DNA from 3 places in the Pseudomonas sp. Irchel s3b6 genome. Region 2 is predicted to be linked to each of the others. Evidence: predicted binding sites of a transcription regulator. Region 2 holds the regulator's gene; each other region holds the start of a gene.
What was found. The regulator sigma-54, encoded in region 2, starts transcription at its own class of promoters, with help from an activator protein. The targets are predictions, from matches to a motif close to ANTGGCATNNANNTTGCTNT.

Region 1: a site for sigma-54 is predicted at 2,764-2,783, ahead of CKW07_RS14495 (pilin). Genes of this name have one in related genera too.
Region 3: a site for sigma-54 is predicted at 3,211-3,230, ahead of CKW07_RS00310 (CmpA/NrtA family ABC transporter substrate-binding protein). Genes of this name have one in related genera too.

The regions. Positions count from the first base shown of each region.
Region 1 is NZ_FYDM01000007.1:210,292-215,496, reverse strand. Features, by position in the region: gene CKW07_RS14505 (DUF748 domain-containing protein) at 1-1,486, shown strand, start outside; gene CKW07_RS14500 (BON domain-containing protein) at 1,642-1,998, opposite strand; gene CKW07_RS14495 (pilin) at 2,299-2,715, opposite strand; gene CKW07_RS14490 (type II secretion system F family protein) at 3,045-4,262, shown strand; gene CKW07_RS14485 (A24 family peptidase) at 4,265-5,137, shown strand; gene coaE (dephospho-CoA kinase) at 5,134-5,205, shown strand, end outside.
Region 2 is NZ_FYDM01000005.1:166,827-172,031, reverse strand. Features, by position in the region: gene CKW07_RS11425 (ZIP family metal transporter) at 1-20, shown strand, start outside; gene CKW07_RS11420 (HPr family phosphocarrier protein) at 64-336, opposite strand; gene rapZ (RNase adapter RapZ) at 352-1,209, opposite strand; gene ptsN (PTS IIA-like nitrogen regulatory protein PtsN) at 1,212-1,676, opposite strand; gene hpf (ribosome hibernation-promoting factor, HPF/YfiA family) at 1,689-1,997, opposite strand; gene CKW07_RS11400 (RNA polymerase factor sigma-54) at 2,104-3,597, opposite strand; gene lptB (LPS export ABC transporter ATP-binding protein) at 3,779-4,504, opposite strand; gene lptA (lipopolysaccharide transport periplasmic protein LptA) at 4,505-5,053, opposite strand; gene lptC (LPS export ABC transporter periplasmic protein LptC) at 5,040-5,205, opposite strand, start outside.
Region 3 is NZ_FYDM01000001.1:61,373-66,577, forward strand. Features, by position in the region: gene CKW07_RS00295 (NarK/NasA family nitrate transporter) at 1-919, opposite strand, end outside; gene CKW07_RS25870 (hypothetical protein) at 946-1,155, shown strand; gene CKW07_RS00305 (ANTAR domain-containing response regulator) at 1,276-1,851, opposite strand; gene CKW07_RS00310 (CmpA/NrtA family ABC transporter substrate-binding protein) at 1,867-3,078, opposite strand; gene CKW07_RS00315 (quinone-dependent dihydroorotate dehydrogenase) at 3,323-4,348, shown strand; gene rmf (ribosome modulation factor) at 4,541-4,756, opposite strand.

The DNA.
Region 1 (5,205 bases), on a different contig from region 2:
GGCGTTCAACGTCACCGGCAAGGCCCAGGTCGATCAGTTGCACACCCTCGACACCTTGAAGTCCCGCGACTTTCTCAAATGGCAGAAAGTCATGGTCGAAGGTCTGAACTACCAGCATGGCGACAGCCTGTCGATCGACCGGATCAACCTGCAGCAACCCTATGCGCGCTTCATGATCAACGAAGACCGCACCACCAACATCGATGACCTGCTGATCCCGCAACCGGCCGACAGCGGCGCCAAGACCGGCGCGGCGAAACCCGCCGCGAGCAAGGACAAGCCGCTGGGCATCCACATCGGCGGCATTGCGATCAACGACGGCTCGGCCAACTTCGCCGACTTCAGCCTGACGCCCAACTTCGCCACCGCCATCCAGCAACTCAACGGCCAGATCGGCACCATCGACAGTCGCCAGGCCAAACCTGCCAGCGTTGACGTCAAAGGCAAGGTGGACCGCTACGCCCCGGTGACCATCAAGGGTAGCGTCAACCCGTTCGACCCGATGGCGGCACTGGATATTGCCACCAGTTTCAAACGGGTCGAACTGACCACCCTGACGCCCTACTCCGGCAAATTCGCCGGCTACCGGATCCGCAAGGGCCGGCTCAACCTCGACCTGCATTACCTGATCACCAAGGGCCAGCTCAAGGCAGAGAACAAAGTGGTGGTCGAACAGCTGGAACTGGGTGAGAAAGTCGACAGCCCGGACGCCGTGAGCCTGCCGCTGAAACTGGCGGTCGCCCTGCTCAAGGATGTCGACGGCAAGATCTCCATCGAACTTCCAGTCACCGGCGACCTGAACAACCCACAATTCAGCGTGATGCCGATTGTCTGGCAAACCCTGCGCAACCTGATCGTGAAGGCCGCCGCAGCCCCCTTCAAGCTCATCGGCGGGCTGGTTGCCGGTGGCGGTTCCGAGGACCTGGGCACCGTTTCGTTCGCACCAGGTTCCAGCGAGCTGAGCAAAGACGCCGAAGGCGCACTGGTCAAACTGGCCAGCGCACTCAAGGAACGCCCGGCCCTGCGCTTGGAAATCGAAGGCACCGCCGCACAAAGCAGCGACGGCCCATTGATTGCCGAGCAACGACTGGAGCGCGAGTACCAGTACACTTACTACAAAATACTCCAGCGTCGCGGCGACAAAGTGCCCGCCCAGGCCTCATTGCTGGAAGTCCCCGAGAGTGAAAAAACGCCACTGCTGGAAGGCATTTACCGCATCCGTCTGAAAACCCAGCCACCGGCCGAATGGAAGGATCTGGGCAAGGAAGAGCGTGCGGCGAAAATGCGTGAAGGGGTGATCAACTTCTGGGCTTCCAGCGACGTGCTCTTGCGCCAACTGGGCCAGGACCGCGCCAGCAGCATCAAGGACTACCTGGTGGACAAAGGCCAACTGGCCGATGACCGGGTGTACTTCATTGATGCCAACCTGGGTCAGGCCCAGAGCGATGGCCGGGTCATCACACCGATGCATCTGGACGCCGAGTAAGGGCACCGGCTCAGTGCCCCTCCCCAAAAGAACAGGCCCCGACATGCATGCCGGGGCCTGTAATGAGCACAGCCTGTGGGCTGAGAGTTGCGACAAGCGTATGGCTCGGCCCGCTTGTCGCGTCTTCTCTCGGTCCAGGCGAGAAGCCTTGCCTGTTACTGGGTTTTCAGGCCGTCAGCCGATACGGCCATGACGCCCTTGATGCTCTTGGTGATGTTCACCGCGGTGGTTTTCTGGGCGGCGGTGAGTGCGACAGTCGAGGACAATGACACGACCCCCTTGTTGGTTTCGACTTTGATGTCGGTGCCCGGAATGCCTTTCTCGGTGATCAGATCGCTTTTGACTTTGGTCGTGATCCAGGTATCGGAAGTAGCTTCGGCAGCTTTATCCATCTCTCCGGCCGCCAGCGTCATGGGTGACTGGGTGGTTTGAGTGGTCTGCGCAAAAGCAGCGTTGGCCATGGTCAGGGTCAGAGCGGTAGCCGTTGCAGCAGCGATAGCGAACTTCTTCATACGAGTAACTCCTGTTAACCAGAAAGTCTGCTGTGTGCATTCCCAGCAGGGTTAACAAGGATAGTGCGAAGGTTGTGCCAACGCCTGATCAACAGTTAAAACCTTATAAATCAATTAGTTACAAAAAATCCAACACCCCCGAAATCATGCAATTTGCATGACCCGGGTATTCTCGACATGCAAGTTGCCGGTTTTATCGCAGGACCAAGACCATGAACCCGTCGAAGTCTCATGTTCCCATCGCCCCTTCAAAAATGCCTCGTCATTTCAGGCAAGGCATCTCGAAAAACGCTCAGGCACTCAGGTGTCGCTGGCGGTACAGCCTTTAGGTGAATAGTCCGACCCAACCGTGGTCACGCAGGTCCAGCCACCGTCTTGCGTACGCGACAGGGTGATGGTTTTACTCAGCACCGCCCCCGGCGCACTGACAATCGTGCAGCCGATACTGCCAGCGCCAGTGGATGCGGTACCTGAAGCGGTGATGGCGCAGTTACTGGTGCTGGCCCGACCACCGAGCCGCTCCAGTGTCGGGTCATCGCCCTGGTTGATCACGTCCTCAAAGGGCACCTTCAGTGCCGAAATCTCGGCCAGCCCGGCAGTGACCTTGGTACGCGCCTGATACTTGGAGTACATCGGCAAGGCGACGGTCGCCAGGATGCCAATGATCGCTACCACGACGAGCAATTCGATAAGGGTAAAACCGTTTTGTTGCTTCATACATCTAGCCCCCCTGCATGAGCTGAAATCTCATGATCCGGGCTGGTCGAAGCACAGCACATGCCAACCCCTACGCCCTGTGTTTGATGGGGTCCCGCTCGTCCGCTGCCGCTCAACGGCTCTGAAAAACCGCACTAACTGACACTATTTGTCACCTCAGAGCACCCACGCCTCGCCGTCCGTTGGCTAGGCTTGCGAATCAATGACCAACTCAAGGAAGGCCGCCACGGGAACGCATCCGTCGTTTCAGGATCTACGAACCCAAGGCCTGCACAGCCGGAGGCGGCACCCGCCTTGAAGCAATCAACCCGGTCACCAAGGATTGAGCAATGGCGGTCAAAGCAGCAAAGATCAGCGTGTACACCTGGGAAGGCCGTGACAGCAAAGGCCATACCATCACCGGCGAGTTGAGCGGCCATAGCCCGGCCCTGATCAAGGCCCGGTTGCGTAAACAGGGAATTGTCCCGGGGAAGGTACGCAAGAAGTCCATCTCGCTGTTCAGCGTCACACAGCGGCCCAAGGCGCAGGATCTTGCCGTCTTCACCCGGCAGATGGCGACCATGATCAAGGCCGGGGTGCCGGTGTTGCAGTCGTTCGACATCATTGGCGAAGGTTTCGACCACCCGGGTATGCGCACCCTGGTGGGCGAACTTAAAAAGGACGTCGCGGCCGGCAGCAGCTTCGCCAATGCACTGCGCAAACAGCCGGCCTGTTTCGACGAACTCTATTGCAACCTGGTCGACGCCGGCGAACAGGCCGGCGCCCTCGACACGCTGCTGGAACGGGTCGCGACCTACAAGGAAAAGAGCGAGAGCCTCAAGGCCAGGATCAGGAACGCCATGACCTATCCGCTGGCCGTGGTCCTGGTCGCAGTGATCGTCAGTGCCATCCTGCTGATCAACGTGGTACCGCAATTCCAGTCGGTGTTTGCCGGTTTCGGCGCGCAACTGCCGGGGTTCACCCTGATGGTGATCGGCCTGTCCGAACTCCTGCAGCGCTGGTGGTGGCTGCTGCTGTCAGGGTTGATTGCCGGCGTACTGGGGCTGCGCCATGCCCATCGACGCTCACCCGGTTTTCGCGACTGGCTGGACGGCCTATGGCTGAAGCTGCCCCTGGTCGGTACGCTCGTGCGCAAGTCCTCGGTAGCCCGTTATGCCCGTACCCTGTCGACCACCTTCGCCGCCGGTGTGCCACTGGTGGAGGCGCTGAACGCCGTGGCCGGCGCGACCGGCAACAGCGTGTTCAAACGGGCGGTGCTGCGCATCAGGCAGGATGTCGCCAGCGGCATGCAGTTGAACTTCTCGATGCGTACCAGCGGCGTGTTTCCCGGCATGGCGGTGCAGATGACGGCTGTTGGCGAAGAGTCGGGAGCATTGGAGGAGATGCTCGACAACGTCGCGAGCTACTATGAAGCGGAAGTCGACTCGCTGGTCGATAATCTGACCAGCCTGATGGAACCCTTCATCATGGTGGTGCTCGGCGTTATCGTCGGCGGGCTGGTGGTTGCCATGTACCTGCCCATCTTCCAACTTGGCTCAGCGATTTGAACATGCCCTTGAGTGACTTATTCGCCGATTACCCTACAGCCTTTGCCGCCACCGCCTGCTTGCTCGGGCTGGTGATCGGCAGTTTTCTCAATGTGCTGGTCTGGCGCCTGCCGCAAATGCTCGAGCGCGAATGGCGGGAACAGGCTCGACAAGTGCTGGAGTTGCCCAGCGAAACACCGGGCCCCGCCTACAACCTGATGCTGCCGCACTCGCACTGCCCGCATTGCCAGCATCCACTGCGCGCCTGGGAAAACATTCCGCTGCTCAGCTATCTGCTCCTGCGCGGCCGCTGCTCAAGCTGCAAGGCCCCGATCAGTGCCCGTTATCCCTTGACCGAACTGGCCTGTGGCGTGCTGTCGGGATTTATCGCCTGGCACTTCGACTTCGGCTGGCAGGCGGTCATGGTGCTGGTCTTGAGCTGGGGGTTGCTGGCGCTGTGCCTGATCGACGCCGATCATCAGTTGCTGCCGGACGTGCTGGTACTGCCCTTGTTGTGGCTAGGGTTGATCGTCAACGCGTTCGGACTGTTCGTGCCGCTGCACGATGCCCTGTGGGGCGCGGTCGCGGGCTATCTGGCGTTGTGGTCGGTGTATTGGCTGTTCAAGCTGATCACCGGCAAGGAAGGCATCGGCTACGGTGACTTCAAGCTGCTGGCGCTGCTCGGCGCCTGGGGTGGCTGGCAGATCCTGCCCCTGACGATCCTGTTGTCGTCGCTGGTGGGCGCGGTCGCGGGGGTGATCTGGTTGCGCTTGAAACAGGTCGAGACCTCGACGCCGATCCCCTTCGGTCCTTATCTGGTCATTGCCGGCTGGATTGCCTTGCTCTGGGGTGGTCAAATAACTAACTTCTATTGGCAGTCTGTCGGTTTGAAATGAATACCCCTGTGGAAAAACCCTGGATTCTCGGCCTGACCGGTGGCATCGGCAGCGGCAAAAGCGCCGCG
Region 2 (5,205 bases):
TGGATACGGCGTTGGGTTGAGGTGTGGCGAGGGAGCAAGCTTGTTCGTCAAAAAGGCGTGCGCTTACTCGCCTTCGTCGAAGAAGTTGTTGATCAATGCCACCAGCGCGTCCAGTGCTTCCTGCTCTTGCTCACCTTCGGTTTTCAGATGGATTCTGGTGCCTTTGCCAGCCGCCAGCATCATCATCGCCATGATGCTTTTACCGTCGACCATGCTTTCGGGGCTGCGACCGGCCCTGATCTGGCAGGGATACTGACCTGCAACACCCACGAATTTAGCGGAAGCGCGGGCATGCAGACCCAGTTTGTTGATGATTTCAATTTCCAGAGCAGGCATCGCGGTGTGAATCCTTTAGCTAAGGTCGCGGTGGCGAACCTGGACGTTCTTCAAGGTTTTTTGCAGGAGTTGACCCAGGCGCTCGGTCAGGTAGACGGAGCGGTGATGCCCACCGGTACAGCCAATGCCAATAGTGACGTAGGCGCGATTACTTGCCGCAAAGCGGGGTAGCCATTTGAGCAGGTAGCTGGAAATGTCCTGGAACATTTCCTCAACATCCGGCTGGGCAGCCAGGTATTCGGCGACCGGCTGATCCAGCCCGGATTGTTCGCGCAGTTCTGGTTTCCAGTAAGGGTTGGGCAGGCAGCGCACATCGAATACCAGGTCGGCATCGACCGGCATGCCACGCTTGAACCCGAAAGACTCCACCAGGAAGGCGGTGCCTGGCTCGGGCTGGTTCAGCAGGCGCAGCTTGATGGTGTCACGAAGCTGGTAGAGGTTCAGGTTGGTCGTATTGACCTTGAGGTCCGCCAGATCGGCTATCGGCCCCAGCAGGGTGGTCTCATCCTGAATGGCTTCGGCCAGCGAGCGATTGGCGCTGCTCAGCGGATGGCGACGGCGGGTTTCCGAGAAGCGCTTGAGCAGGGTCTCTTCGTCGGCGTCCAGATACAGTACGTCGCATTTTATGTGCCGGGCGCGGACTTCTTCCAACAGCTCGGGGAAGCGCGTCAAGTGGCTGGGCAAGTTACGCGCGTCGATGGACACCGCCACCAGTGGCTGGGTCAATTCGTTGTGGATCAGGGCACGTTCGGCCAGTTCCGGCAGCAGGCCGGCTGGCAGGTTGTCAATGCAGTAATAGCCGTTGTCCTCCAGTACATCGAGGGCTGTGCTTTTACCGGAGCCGGAGCGGCCGCTGACGATGATCAGGCGCATGGTTAGTGACCGTTCTGCTCGTCCAGGACAACCTGATACAAGGCTTCGCTGCTGGTGGCGCTGCGCAAACGGTCGCGGACTTCCTTGCGGTCGAGCATGCTGGCGATCTGGCGTAGCAGTTCCAGGTGCGCATCGGTAGCTGCCTGGGGGACCAGCAGGACAAACAGCAGGTCGACCGGTGCGCCGTCGATAGCGTCGAAATCAATAGGCGCGTCCAGGTGCATCAAGGCGCTGATGGGCGACTCGCAACCTTTGAGACGGCAGTGGGGAATAGCGATGCCGTTGCCAAAACCGGTCGAGCCGAGTTTTTCACGGGCAATCAGGCTCTCGAAGACATCCTGCATCTCCAGCTCCGGGACTTCCCGGGCGATCAGGTTGGCAATCTGTTCAAGGGCGCGTTTTTTACTGCCGCCCGGCACGTTCACCAGGGAACGGCCGGGGGTCAGGATGCTTTCAAGTCGGATCATGGGTTTGGGGTGTTAACGACCGGTCGCGCCCTGAAGGAGGCTCTGGGTCTTTTCCTTATGCTTTTTGAGTTGGCGATCCAGCTTGTCGGTCAGCAGGTCGATGGCGGCATACATGTCCGTGTGCTCGGCATTGGCAACCACTTCTCCGCCGGGAATATGCAGCGTGGCTTCGATTTTCTGCAACAGCTTCTCGACATTCATCGTGACCTGCACGTTGGTGATCTTGTCGAAATGCCGCTCCAATCGGTCGAGTTTTTCGCCGATGTAGGTGCGCAGAGGTTCGGTCACTTCCAGTTGGTGTCCACTGATGTTGACTTGCATACAGCTTCTCCTTCGTTGCCAGTGCATAAGGCGGCAGGCTGAGTTGCCTGCCACTAGGATGTTTCCGAAAAATCGAATACACCCTGGAACGCGGTGGCGTGGCCCGTTACATCAATCGCTTGCGTTCGCTCGAAGGCGCGATCCCGAGGGACTCGCGGTACTTGGCGACGGTGCGGCGGGCTACCTGAATGCCTTGTGCCTCCAGTAAACCAGCGATCTTGCTGTCACTCAACGGCTTTTTCTGATTTTCCGCGGCAACCAGTTTTTTGATGATCGCGCGAATCGCTGTGGACGAGCATTCACCGCCTTCGGAGGTGCTGACGTGACTGGAGAAAAAGTATTTCAGTTCATAAATACCGCGTGGGGTATGCATGAATTTTTGCGTGGTCACCCGTGAAATGGTCGACTCGTGCATGCCGACGGCTTCCGCGATGTCGTGCAGGACCAGCGGCTTCATCGCCTCGTCGCCATACTCGAGAAAACCGCGCTGGTGCTCGACGATCTGGGTGGCAACTTTCATCAGGGTTTCGTTGCGGCTTTGCAGGCTCTTGATGAACCAGCGGGCCTCCTGCAACTGGTTGCGCATGAAGGTGTTGTCGGCGCTGGTGTCGGCACGGCGGACGAAGCCGGCGTACTGTGGGTTGACGCGCAGGCGCGGCACCGATTCCTGGTTGAGCTCCACCAGCCAGCGTTCGTTGTCCTTGCGTACGATGACGTCGGGCACCACGTACTCGGCTTCGCTGGACTCGATTTGCGAGCCCGGGCGCGGATTGAGGCTCTGTACCAGTTCGATGACCTGGCGCAGTTCGTCTTCCTTGAGCTTCATGCGGCGCATCAGCTGGCTGTAGTCGCGGCTGCCGAGCAAGTCGATGTAGTCGGTAACCAGGCGTTTGGCTTCGGCCAGCCAAGGGGTCTTGGCCGGCAACTGGCGCAATTGCAGCAGCAGGCATTCGCCCAGGTTGCGGGCGCCGATGCCGGCAGGCTCGAATTGCTGGATGCGGTGCAGGACGGCTTCGATTTCGTCCAGTTCGATGTCCAGCTCCGGGTCGAAGGCCTCGAGAATCTCTTCGAGGCTTTCGTCCAGGTAGCCCTGATTGTTGATGCAGTCGATCAGCGTGACGGCGATCAGACGATCGGTGTCGGACATCGGTGCCAGGTTCAACTGCCAGAGCAGGTGGCTCTGCAGGCTCTCGCCAGCCGATGTACGGGTGGTGAAGTCCCACTCGTCGTCATCGTTGCTGGGCAGGCTGCTGGCGCTGGTCTGGTAAACGTCTTCCCAGGCGGTGTCGACGGGGAGTTCGTTGGGAATGCGTTCGTTCCATTCACCCTCTTCAAGGTTGTCCACCGTGGGGGCGGTTTCCTGGTAGGAGGGTTCCTGGATCTCGGTGTTGGGTTTCTGCTCGATGTTGTCCGCCATTGGGTCGGCGTTATCGAAGTCGTCGCCGTCTTCCTGACGTTCGAGCATTGGATTGGATTCCAATGCTTCCTGGATTTCCTGTTGCAGGTCCAGGGTCGACAATTGGAGCAGGCGGATGGCCTGTTGCAGCTGCGGTGTCATCGTCAGCTGCTGGCCCATTCTCAAGACTAGCGATGGTTTCATGGCAGGGGCTTAACACCTTATTCGCCGGCGCACATGCGCCATCCACTACAGGGCGCCGAAGCGCCAAACATAAGCAAATTATATGCCTGAAACTGAAGTGTTTGCCTAGAGTGTCGAGACAATAAAAACATTCACGGCCGCATTGACATTACGCCCCGGCAACTCTCAGGCGCCTCAGCGCTTAGAGGCGGAACTCATGGCCCAGATAAACTTCCTTGACCAATTCGTTGGCCAGGATGGTTTCGGCGTCGCCTTCGGCGATCAGTTGGCCGTCGTTGACGATGTAGGCGGTTTCGCAGATGTCCAGGGTTTCGCGGACGTTGTGGTCCGTGATCAGTACACCAATGCCCTTGGCCTTGAGGTGGTGGATGATCTGCTTGATGTCACCTACCGAGATCGGGTCCACGCCGGCGAAGGGTTCGTCGAGCAGGATGAATTTCGGTGCCGTGGCCAGCGCGCGCGCGATTTCCACGCGGCGACGTTCACCGCCGGAAAGGCTCATGCCCAGGTTTTCACGGATATGGTTGATGTGGAATTCCTGAAGCAGGCTTTCCAGCTCTTTGCGGCGACCGGCCTTGTCGAGTTCCTTGCGGGTTTCGAGAATGGCCATGATGTTGTCGGCGACCGACAGTTTGCGGAAGATCGACGCTTCTTGCGGAAGATAGCCGATACCCGCCCGTGCACGACCGTGCATGGGTTGGTGGCTGACGTCCAGATCATCGATCAGCACGCGTCCCTGGTCGGCCTGGACCAGGCCCACGATCATGTAGAAACAGGTGGTCTTGCCAGCGCCGTTCGGGCCTAGCAAGCCGACAATCTGGCCGCTGTCGATGGACAGGCTGACGTCACGCACGACCTGGCGGCTCTTGTAGCTCTTGGCCAGATGCTGGGCTTTCAGAGTTGCCATTTAAGGGGCCTTTTGCTCGTCGGTTTTCTTTTTAGGCTGAATCACCATGTCGATGCGCGGGCGTTGTTCGGTGACCTTGCTACCCGTCGCGCGACCGGCGCTGGCGAGCTTTTTGTTGGTGTCGTAGACGATTTTCTCGCCTTGGGTGATGTTGCCATCCTTATCGACGACTTTGGCGCGATCGATCAGTACTACGCGGTCTTGCGAAGCGTGGTACTGGATAGTCACCCCATAGCCTTGGACAGGCTTGGTGTCGCCAGCCGTTTGCATCTGCTCGAAGTAGGCCAGGTTGCCCACCGAGGTTACGACGTCGATATCGCCAGCCGGTGTGCGAGTGATAGTCACGGTGTTGCCGGTGACCTTCATCGTGCCCTGGGTGATGATCACGTCACCTTTGTAGGTGGCGATGCCGTTCTTGTCGTCCAGCTGTGCGTCGTCGGCCTGAATGCGGATAGGTTGATCTCTATCGTTCGGCAGAGCCCAGGCGCTCACGCTTCCCAGTGCTGCGCCCAGACTGAGCAAAATAGGGAGGGTTTTAACGAGCCTCATACTGTCCTCTTACGTTCGATAGCAGGTGTATCCTGCTTTCTTTCAAATACGCTTTCATGCCGGTCCCCGTCGATACACCGCCAGCACCGTCGATTCTAACGGCTTGCTGGGTCTGCGCATATTGCTGCTGCGGGAATACGGTCATGCGGCTG
Region 3 (5,205 bases), on a different contig from region 2:
CGAACAGCGCCAGTGCCGCGTAGGAGCTGGGCAGGTTGAAGCCGACGGCCGCGATGCACACGGCGGCGACGGTGTACATCACCAGTAGGGTGCGGATGCCGCCAAAACGGTCCGCCAGGGCACCACCCAGGGGCCGCATCAAGCTGCCGCCGAATACGCACGCGGCGGTGTAGTAACCGGCGGTGACCGGGTTCAGGCCGTACTGATCGTTGAAGTAACCAGGCAGGGCGCTGGCCAGGCCGATGAATCCGCCAAAGGTCACGCAGTAGAAGAACATGAACCACCAGCTGTCACGATCCGCCAGGGCCTTGAAGTAGTCGCTCATGGATTTGGCCTTGGGCCGCTCAGGTGCGTTTTTTGCCAGCCAGGCGAACACGATCAGGGTCAGGATCAGCGGGATCAAGGCGAAGCCGAACACGTTGCTCCAGCCAAACGCGGCCGCCAGGACCGGCGCGATCAGCGCGGCGAGCACGGTGCCCGAGTTGCCCGCACCGGCGATGCCCATGGCCTTGCCCTGGTGTTGTGGCGGATACCATTGCGAGGCCAGGGGCAGGGCGACGGCGAACGAAGCACCGGCCATGCCCAGGAACACGCCCAGCAACAAGGCCTGCTCGTAGGTGTGGATCCCCAGTTTCCAGGCGCCGAACAGGGCGCAGATGACAATCACCTGGCCAATCAGCCCGGCGGTTTTCGGTGATAGGCGATCGGCGAGCAGGCCCATGGCGAAGCGCAGGAAGGCGCCGGCCAGAATTGGCGTGGCCACCATCAGCCCGCGCTGTTGCGTGGTCAATTGCAGATCGGCGGCGATTTGCACCGCCAGCGGGCCGAGCAGGTACCAGACCATGAAGCTCAGGTCGAAATACAGAAAGGCTGAGAACAGTGTCGGGGTATGGCCGGATTTCCAGAAGCTTGTGTTCATCGCGCACCTCAGCGGTTAAGAGTCTCGTGGCAAGTCGTGAGCTTTGCGGTGGGCGCCGCGACGGCCGCACCACCGACCCCGGGCTGTGGGGCCAAAACGAAAAAACGCCGCTACCCGATTCGCCAGGGGCAAATGAGGTGAGCGACGTCTTTGTCGTGGGTGGGGCAACCGCCGTTGGTTACCTGTACCGATTACTTAGCGAGATCTGTGCCAGATCCGCGATGTGTACGCGATGATCGTTCCCATGCTCTACGTGGAAATGCCGCCATGGACGCTCGGCGTCCGCTTTGAATGTGACGCGGAGCATCACGGGACGCATTCCCGCGCGGGAGCGTGGAAACGATCAGGCGTGGGGCTCAGCCCAGCAACTCGCTCATGGCAATGATCTGCTCCGCCACCTGGATCAGCTTTTGCTGGCGGCTCATGGCCTGGCGGCGCATCAGGGTGTAGGCCTGCTCTTCGTTGCACGCTTTCATTTTCATCAGCATGCCCTTGGCCAGTTCGATGCGCTTGCGCTCGGCCAGTTGCTGGTCCCGGGCGTGGAGTTGGGCGCGCAGGGCCTGGTCGCTTTCAAAGCGTGCCATGGCCACATCCAGGATCGGCTGCAGGCGTGCGGCATGAATGCCTTCGACAATGTAGGCACTGACGCCGGACTTGATGGCCTGGCGCATCACGCCCGGGTCGTGTTCGTCGGTGAACATCACAATCGGCCGTGGCTGGTCACGGCTGACCAGCACCACTTGTTCCAGCACATCGCGGCTGGGTGACTCGGTATCGATCAGGATCACGTCCGGGTGCACTGTTTCGACGCGCGCGGGCAGGTCGATGGTCAGGCCGGATTCGTCGATCACCTCGAAGCCGGCTTCGGTCAGTGCGGTCTTGAGACGACCGACTTTTTTCGCGGTGTCGTTGATCAGCAGGATGCGTAACATGGTCGTGGCCTCCTGTCAGCGGCGGGCGAGCAGGGTGGGGGTGTCGGTCATGGCGTGCAGCGCGAAGCTGCGGGCATAGGCCGCAGGGTCCGAACCGTCCCAGACTTTGCCATCGATCAACTGGCTGCTGCGCATTGCCTGGCCCTCGGTACGGATTCCCAATGCGCTGGCCGCGTCCCGGTACAGCGCCAGTTGCTGGACCTGGCGGGCGACCGCCAGATAGTCCGGATCTTCACGCAACAGCCCCCAGCGCCGAAATTGGGTCATGAACCACATGCCGTCGCTCAGGTACGGCACATTCACCTCGCCATTGCCATGGAAGCGCAGCGCGTGCGGGTCCTGCCAGCGATTGCCAAGGCCGTCGGCATAGTCGCCCAGCAAGCGCGGCTCGATGCAGTCCAGCGGCATATCCAGGTAGTCGGGGGCGCTCAACAGTTGCGCGGTACTGCGGCGATTTTCCGTGCTTTGCTCGATGAAACGACTGGCCTCCAGGATCGCCATCACCAGCGCCCGGGCTGTGTTGGGGTATTGCTCGACGAAGGCGCGGGTGCAGGCGAGGACTTTCTCCGGGTGATCGGGCCACAGGGCTTGGGTGGTTGCCAGGGTGAAACCCAGGTTCTGCTTCACGGCGGCGGCGCTCCAGGGTTCGCCCACGCAAAAGCCGTCGATACGACCGGCCTGCAGGTGCGCGATCATTTGCGGCGGCGGTACCACGACGCTGTCGACATCGTGCAGCGGATGGATACCCTGGCTGGCCAGCCAGTAATACAGCCACATGGCGTGGGTGCCGGTGGGAAAGGTCTGGGCGAAGGTCAGTTTTGGGCGACTTTGGTGCACGTGGCGATCCAGCGCCTCAGGACTGCTCACGCCCAGCCGGTGCAGGCCGTGGGAGAGGTTGATGCTCTGGCCGTTCTGGTTCAGGCCCATGAGCACCGCCATGTCGGTTGCCGCTACGCCACCGATGCCCAGATGCACGGCATACACCAGCCCGTACAGGCAGTGGGCGGCATCCAGCTCGCCACTGACCAGTTTGTCCCGCAGGCTGGCCCAGGACGTTTGGCGCTTGAGATTCAGGGTCAGGCCGTAGGGCTGGGCGAAGCCCTGAGTGGCGGCGACCACCACCGAGGCGCAGTCGCTCAGGGCCATGAAGCCCAGGTTGATCGAGGTTTTTTCCGGGGCATCGCTGCCATTGACCCAGGCCAGAGGGCCGGCTGATGGTTCATTCATCGAGTGTGCACCTTCCAAAAAAACGTCGTCCCGGGCCCTTGCCAGAGCAAGGCCGGGGGACGACGCCATTGTCCTTCCCATCAGCAACGCGGGACTCATCCCGTCGTTGGCATGAGTGCTGATGCCAATCCCGGTGCAAGGCATATGCCATTGACGCCTGATTTCGTCGTGCGCCTCGCTTGCAACCCCGATGCCCGGCTATAATCGCCGCCTCATTTCGCCGCCAATCGAGTCAAGTCCGCCCATGTATACCCTGGCCCGCCAACTGCTGTTCAAACTCTCCCCGGAAACCTCCCACGATCTGTCCCTGGACCTGATCGGTGCGGGCGGGCGTCTGGGCCTGAACGGCTTGCTGTGCAAGGCACCGGCGCACGTGCCGGTGAATGTCATGGGCCTGGACTTCCCGAACCCGGTAGGGCTGGCGGCCGGTCTGGACAAGAATGGCGCGGCCATCGACGGCTTTGCCCAACTGGGTTTCGGCTTCGTGGAAATCGGCACCATTACCCCGCGTCCGCAGCCGGGCAACCCCAAGCCGCGCATTTTTCGCTTGCCGCAGGCCGAGGCGATCATCAACCGCATGGGCTTCAACAACCTGGGCGTCGATCACCTGCTGGCGCGCGTTGCCGCCGCCAAGTACAAAGGCGTGCTGGGGATCAACATCGGCAAGAACTTTGACACTCCGGTCGAGCGTGCCGTCGACGACTACCTGATCTGCCTGGACAAGGTCTACGCCCATGCCAGCTACGTGACGGTCAACGTCAGTTCGCCCAACACCCCGGGCCTGCGCAGCCTGCAATTTGGCGATTCGCTCAAGCAGTTGCTCGAAGCCTTGCGCCAGCGCCAGGAAGACCTGGCCCAACTGCACGGCAAGCGCGTACCGCTGGCGATCAAGATCGCACCGGACATGACCGACGAAGAAACCGTTGAAGTGGCGCAGGCCCTGATCGAAACCGGCATGGACGCGGTGATCGCGACCAACACCACCCTGAGTCGCGTCGGTGTCGAAGGCATGGAGTTTGGTGACGAGGCGGGCGGTTTGTCCGGCGCCCCGGTACGCGACAAGAGCACGCACACGGTCAAGGTGCTGGCGGCTGAACTGGCCGGGCGCCTGCCGATCATCGCCGTGGGCGGGATCACCGAAGGCAAGCACGCGGCTGAGAAGATCGCCGCGGGTGCCAGCCTGGTGCAGCTCTACTCCGGGTTCATCTACAAAGGCCCGGCGTTGATTCGCGAGTCGGTGGATGCGATCGCGGCAATGCGCCAACGGTAGAGGTTTGTGCTGAGGGGATTGTGTGGCAAGGGGGCAAGCTCTCTTGTCACGGCCAGCGTTTGCAGGTGTCGATTGCAGGCATAAAAAAGGGCTCCTCGAGGGAGCCCCTGGGCCGAAGCCCGCCGTCCGGAGAGGACGTGCGTGGTTAAGTCGTTACCTGATCAAGTTGTCGTGTCGGAGTGTGTGCCCTGTTTAGCCGACGGCGTGAAGTTCGTTGAGTCTATGGATTCCCGCAGTGCCGGTCATACCGTCCCAGTTGTCGCCGCGTCCTTCTCGCCAGCCGTTAATCCAGGCTTGGCGTACCGACGGTAGAGTAAATGGGCAAAGCTCACGGGATTTGCCACCAACGCCATATTGATATCCGCGCAAAAATGCTCTTTCCAACGGATCACGCTTAAGTCTTCTCATAGGGTGTTTCCCTCACTTGTTGACTGTATTTGTCGCGTCGACCTCTATCGAGGTCAGGCAGGAAAACTCCTGCCGTTGGGGGCTCGCTGCCGGCGTCGCGAGCCAAGGTGTTGACGTCGTTGCGGCGTCAACCTGAGTTGAGTTCTAACCAATGAGTCACATCGAGGGAATGATCGTTTTGTCATAAGAACGTAACGATAAAGATGCTAAGGCCATAAGTAACACGACGTGATTTGCGTGGTGTTTGGCCAAAGCCCCCTGTGATCAGCCTCTCACTGGATGATGAGGTTAATGCTTTAGAAAAAATGTCCACCCGTTGTACTCGGGTACTATTCGACGAAGGGTCGAGTTATGACATTTTGTTGCATCGAATTTTTTATCTGCCCGGGCATCTAAGCTCATTCCAGTCCATCGACTGGTTGAGCGGCCAGGGTGGGACGGCACACCTT